Regions from separate parts of the Streptomyces sp. NPDC021749 genome, predicted to be linked through region 1. Evidence: riboswitches for the same ligand, from Rfam matches in the RefSeq annotation. Region 1 holds a riboswitch; the other holds the start of a gene.

What was found. A riboswitch is a leader RNA that binds a small molecule or an ion and turns the genes downstream of it on or off. The one in region 1 is predicted to bind cyclic di-AMP.
Positions count from the first base shown of each region.
Region 2: linked by a shared signal. The riboswitch ahead of AB0G35_RS20465 (M23 family metallopeptidase) and the one ahead of AB0G35_RS29895 (M23 family metallopeptidase) in region 1 are both predicted to bind cyclic di-AMP.

Region 1 is NZ_JBFACE010000039.1:42,993-46,074, reverse strand. It holds gene AB0G35_RS29900 (aldo/keto reductase) at 1-185, opposite strand, end outside; gene AB0G35_RS29895 (M23 family metallopeptidase) at 274-1,503, opposite strand; cyclic di-AMP (ydaO/yuaA leader) riboswitch at 1,515-1,669, opposite strand; gene AB0G35_RS29890 (DUF2332 domain-containing protein) at 1,964-3,082, shown strand, end outside.
Region 2 is NZ_JBFACE010000019.1:116,901-119,982, reverse strand. It holds gene AB0G35_RS20470 (GntR family transcriptional regulator) at 1-311, opposite strand, end outside; gene AB0G35_RS20465 (M23 family metallopeptidase) at 518-1,318, opposite strand; cyclic di-AMP (ydaO/yuaA leader) riboswitch at 1,331-1,486, opposite strand; gene AB0G35_RS20460 (pitrilysin family protein) at 1,740-3,082, opposite strand, start outside.

The sequences.
Region 1 (3,082 bases):
CAGGCCGAGTACACGTCGGCGGTGTCGATGAAGTTGCCGCCGCCCGCCACGTACGCGTCGAGGACGGCGAACGACTCGGCCTCGTCGGCGGTCCAGCCGAAGACGTTGCCCCCGAGGGAGAGGGGGGAGACGGACAGCGAGCCCAGGGCCCTGGGGGTAGGGGAGTTGTTGCTTGTCGCGCTCATGGCGGCGGCAGCGTCGCGGGGCGGGTGGTTATTCCCTCGTGCGGCGGTCGCCGCCGCGCGCGGGCCCGCCCCGCCCCGCCCCTCTTCGTCAGACGTCGACGCCGTGGTCGCGCAGCCAGGGCATCGGGTCTATCGGGTCGCCGGCACCGGGGCGTACCTCCAGGTGGAGGTGGGGACCGGTGACGTTGCCCGTGGCGCCGACCCGGCCGATGACGTCGCCGGTGTTGACCTTGCCCGAGGTCTTGACCATCGAGGAGAGGTGGCAGAACCAGAGCTCGGTGCCGTCGTCGAGGGTCAGGACGATGCGGTAGCCGTACGAACCGGCCCAGCCGGCCTGGGTGATGGTGCCGGAGTGCACCGCCTTGACGGGCGTGCCGGTCGGGGCGGCGAAGTCCTGGCCGGTGTGGTCCGCGACCCAGCGGTCCCCGGCCTGGCCGAAGCCCGCGGTGAGGGTGTACGAGGAGACCGGGGTGATGAAGCTCTGTGCCAGTTTGGCGAGGCGTTCGGCCTCCGCCTTCCGGCGGGCCGCCTCCTCGGCCTTGCGCCGGGCCTCGGCCGCTGCCTCCTTCTTGGCGGCCTCGGCCTTCTCGGCGGCCTTCAGGTCCGCGGCCGCGTCCGTCGTGGCCTGCTTGATCGCGGCCTGCTCGGCGGCCTCGCGGGCCTCCTGTTCGCTGGCGCCCTGCTGGGCATCGGCCTGCTGGAGGATACGGCTGCGCAGCGCCTCACCGGCGTTCCCGCCCGAGCCGGTGTCCGTGACCGTACGTGCACCGGTGTCCGTGTCCTGGCCGGTGGTCGCCGGCGAGCCCGTCCCGGCGGGCTGGGCGAGCGGGTCGACGGGAGCGGAGGCCGAGGCGGAGGCGGTGTCCGAGCCGCCGTCGGATATCAGGTCGCCGACGCCGGGCAGGGAGGCGGCGTCCGGAAGGTGGTCGGAGACGGCGTCGGCCACTCCGCCGAGGTCGGGCATCGAGATGGGCACCGGCGGCTTGCCCTCGGCCGTGGCCATTCCGCCCGCGCCGACCGCCGCGATGACGCCGACGCCGAGGACCGTGCCGCCGCGGGCGAGTCCGCCGGCGCGCTGCTTGGCCACCCGGTGCTTGCCGCGGACCGGGCGGACGGACTCCTCGGTGGGGTTCCATTCCTCCCACGGACCGTCAGGGGCCGGTGCGGCGAAGCCCGCATCCGTCCCTGTGGCGGTGCGGGCGGCGAAGCCGGTGTCGCCGGGACCGGCGAAGGAGCCCGGGCCGTACGGGGCGCCGGGGCCCCGGTCGTCGGACTCGTAGGCGGACGGAACCTCGGGAACGGGCCTGTTGGACGCCACGGGGGCGCACTCCTTTCCTTCCTTCTCGCCTACCGGGTTAGCTGACGGGTTCGGAGCAGGAAGGTCTCCTACGGGCACGCTCTGGCGGAGGCGTCCGATTCACCCCAAGGTGGTGGTTCCCCGGTTCCCTTGGTGCAGTTCGAGGTGCTGGAGGTGCGTGAAAAGCGCGTGCGGGATTCGGCGTCGGCGCGCGGTGCCGCCTCTTGCGGCGGCTGGGACGACCGCGCTGCGTTATCGGACAGTAATAGAGATCGCGGCCGTTTTCCAAGCCTTCCCCGGAATCCATATGCCGCGCGCACCAGCTTTGGCGTGGTCTTTTCCGGTCACCATGGCCATAAATGGGGCGAGTTGACCCCACCGCCCCGCGCCGGATCTAAACGATCTTTCGATGATTGTGCGTCAGTTGTTATGCGGAGGGGTGCCTGGCCATTACGGAACGTGAAGACAGTAACGTCGGATCATGGTCGTCAACGCCGAGCGCCCCGGACACCTCGAACCCGCCCGCACCAGCGGTCCCGGCCGTCACGGCCGCCCCGGCCGCCCCGGCCACGGCGGTGTCACGACCGGCAGCGCCCACGACGTGGCGCGGCGGTACCAGGCGTTCTCCTGGCGCGAGGCGCGCGGGCGGTCCGACGCCCATGAGGAGCTGTCCGCACGGATCGGCCAGGACCAGGAGTTGTGCGAGCTGCTGGCGGGTTCGCTGCCGGCCGGCGACAAACAGCAGCCCCAGCTCCTGCTCGCCGCCGTCCGCCATCTCGACGGCCCGCACGCGGAGCAGGGCCCGCGCGGCGCGGCGGCGTACGGGCGCTGGCGCGAATGGACGATCCGGCACTGGGACCAGGTGCGGGACGTGGTCCTGCGCCGCGGCACCCAGACCAACGAGCCGGCCCGCTGCGCCACGCTGTTGCCGCTGCTCGCCCGGCTGCCCCAGCCCCTGGCCCTGCTGGAGGTCGGCACCTCGGCCGGGCTGTGTCTGCACCCGGACCGGTATCGCTACGCGTACGAGTACGAGTACGGGTACGCGGGCGAGCCGGCCCCCGGCCACCCGGGCGGGCGCGAACCGGGAGCGCACCGCCCGGCCGTCGAAGTGGGCGCGGCCGACAGCCCGGTGGTCTTCCCCTGCCAGGTGCCGGCGCCGCCGCCGGCAGGGCAGGGGGCGCGCGGGCCGCAGCTCCCCACCCGGCTCCCCGAGGTCGTCTGGCGGGCCGGGATCGATCTCGAACCGCTCGACCCGGTCGCCGAGCCGGACGACCTGCGCTGGCTGCAGTCGCTCGTATGGCCCGGCGACGAGGCGCGGGCGGCCCGGCTGTCCGCGGCCGTCGAGGCGGTGCGGGCGGCGCCGCGGCCGCGGATCGTCCGCGGGGACCTGATCGACGAACTGCCCGCGCTGGCGGCCGAGGCGCCGGCCGGGGCCACGCTGGTCGTGTTCCACACCTCCGTGCTGAGCTACCTGCCGCCGGCCCGGCGCGAGGAGTTCGCCCGGCTCGTACGGTCGGTCCTCGACGGGCGGGACGGCGGCGGGCACTGGATCTCCCAGGAGCACCACTCCGTGCTGCCGTGGCTTCCGCTGCCCGCGCAC
Region 2 (3,082 bases), on a different contig from region 1:
TTCAGATGGGCGGGGGTGCGCCGGGCGGCCGCGCGGGCCGCGCCCAACGGCTCCAGCAGGGCGCGGACGTCGAGCAGGTCGACGGCCTCCTGCTCGGTGGGCTCGGCGACGCACGCACCGGCGTGGTGGCGGGTGGTGACGAAGCCCTCCGACTGCAGGGTGCGCAGGGCTTCGCGGACCGGCACTCTGGAGACGCCGTACCGCGCCGCCAGGATCTCCTCGATCAGCCGGCTCCCCGGCGCCAGTGCGCCGGAGACGATGTCCTCGCGAATCGCCGTGCACACCGCATGCGCGGAAATATGGCCTCGCATCGATCGTGCCTCCGCCGTAATCCCCGGAAAACGCCGCCGGTCGGCGGCTTTTCCGAGACTCTATTCGACCGGCACGGCTTTTCCGACGGACTCTGCATATTCGGCGATATTTTTTGGCCAGTGGGCGCGGAGCGCACGGAGGCATGCGCCGGGGGCGCGGGGACGGGTCGGCCGGCGGGCCGGTCGGACGCCGGCCGGGCGCCGGCTCAGACGTTGACGCCGTGCGAGCGCAGGTAGGCGAGGGGGTCGATGTCGGAGCCGTAGTCGGGGCTGGTGCGGGCCTCGAAGTGCAGATGCGGGCCGGTGACGTTGCCGGTGGCCCCGGAGAGGCCGATCTGCTGACCGGGGGTGACGGTCTGGCCGACCGAGACGCCGATGGACGACAGGTGGCCGTACTGGGTGTAGGTGCCGTCGTGCATCTTGATCACGATGTTGTTGCCGTACGAACCGCCCCAGCCGGCCTCGACCACGGTGCCCGCGCCGACCGCGTGGACGGAGGTCCCGGTGGCGGCGTGGAAGTCGATGCCGGTGTGGCTGCCGGACGACCACAGGCTGCTGGACGCCTTGTAGCCGGTGGAGACGTAGGAACCGGCGATGGGGGCGACGAAGGCGTTCAGGCGCTTGCGCTCGGCGTCCCGGGCGGCCCGCTCCTTGGCCTCGCGCTCGGCCTTGGCCTTCTTCCTGGCGGCCTCGGCGTGCCGCTCGGCCTCCGCCACCCGCTTCTTGGCCTCGGCCTCGGCCTTCGCCTTCATGGCGGCGGCCTCGGCGGCGGCCTGCTGGGTGTCGGCCTGGACCTCCAGGCGGTGGGCGAGTTCGTCGCCGAGCACGACGGCCTGGGTGAGACCGGTGTCCTGGGCGCGCGCCTCGTCGGTGGCGGCCAGCGCCGGCGAGGCCATGGTGGCGACGACGCCGGAGGTCGCCAGGGTGGCTATGCCGGCGAGGTTGCGGGTCGTCCGGGCGGTGCGGCTGGCCCGGCGGTGCTTCCCGGTGGCACGGGTGAACGCCATGTGCTGGCTCGTCCTTTCCTTCCCTCTCGCCTACCGGGTTAGCTGACGGGTTCGGAGCAGGAAGGTCTCCTACGGACCCCTCCGGAGAGGCGCCCGATTCACCCCAGGGACGTGTGGGTCCCCGGCTCCCCTGGCTCGCGCCGTACGGGGACTCGGCGATGACTGTCCGGTGCCACTGTTGTGGCGGAGTTGTGACGAACAGCCGGACCGACGCTAATCGGGGCAACTTTGCGGCGCCAAACGGAACCGCGATTTTGTGCGGGATGCCACAAGTTCCGGAACCAACAAGCCCCTGCAAAACGGACATACGGCGGATTCCGCGGATTCCCGCGGACGGTGCCGGACATACGACGGCTCCCGTGGTGAGCGAACACCACGGGAGCCGGTCAGCCGTGACGCCTCGTCATGCGCCGTCCGCCACCTAGCCGCTGACGACGGTCACCTCTCCGATGCCCAGCGCCTTGACGGGCTCGGTGATCTGCGCGGCGTCGCCCACCAGGATGGTCACCAGGCGGTCCACCGGGAAGGCGTTGACGGCGGCGGCGGTCGCCTCGACCGTGCCGGTCTCCGCGAGCCGGAGGTACAACTGCGCCTGGTAGTCGTCCGGGAGCTGCTGCTCCACCTGGTCGGCGAGGGTGCCCGCGACGGCCGCGGCGGTCTCGTACTTGAGCGGCGCCACCCCGACGAGGTTCTGCACCGCGACGTCCCGTTCCTCGTCCGTCAGCCCCTCTGCCGCGAGGGTCCGCAGCACCTTCCACAGGTCGTCCAGCGCGGGCCCGGTGGAGGCGGTGTCCACCGAGCCGCTGATGGCGAGCAGCGCGGCGCCGGTGGCGCCCTCGGGGGACGTGGGGGCCGTGGAGCGCAGCACCTGGCCGAAGGCCCGCACGCCGTAGGTGTAGCCCTTCTCCTCCCGCAGGACGCGGTCCAGGCGGGAGGTGAGGGTGCCGCCCAGGCAGTACGTGCCGAGCACCTGCGCCGGCCACACGCGGTCGTGCCGGTCGGCGCCGATCCGGCCGATGAGCAGCTGCGTCTGGACGGCCCCGGGGCGGTCCACGATCACCACGCGGCCGGTGTCGTCGGCGACGATCGGTGTCGCCCTGACCGGCTCGGCGGTCGAACCGCTCCAGGCGCCGAGGGTGTCCGCGAGCGCCGCGGCCAGGTCGACGCCGGTGAAGTCGCCGACGATCACGGCGGTGGCCGTGGCGGGCCGGACGTGGGCGTCGTAGAAGGCGCGCACGGCCGCGGCGTCGATCCGCGCGATGGTCTCCTCGGTGCCCTGACGGGGGCGGGAGATCCGCGCGGTGGCCGGGAACAGCTCCTTGGAGAGCGCCATCGCCGCCCGCCGGGCCGGGTTGGCGAGCTCGTGCGGGATCTCGTCGAGGCGGTTGCGGACCAGCCGCTCGATCTCGCTCTCCGGGAAGGCGGGGGCGCGCAGCGCGTCGGCGAGCAGGCCGAGCGCGCGGGTCAGCCGGGAGGCCGGGACCTCCAGGGAGACGCGTACGCCGGGGTGGTCGGCGTGTGCGTCCAGCGTGGCACCGCAGCGCTCCAGCTCGGCGGCGAAGCCCTCCGCGTCGTATTTGTCGGTGCCCTCGGACAGGGCGCGCGCCATGATCGTGGCGACGCCGTCCAGGCCCTCGGGCTCGGCGTCCAGAGGGGCGACGAGGTTGATCTCGACCGCGACGACCTGCTGACCGGGGCGGTGGCTGGTCAGGAGGGTGAGGCCGTTGGGCAGTTGGCTGCGCTCGGGGGCCGGGAAGGCCCACG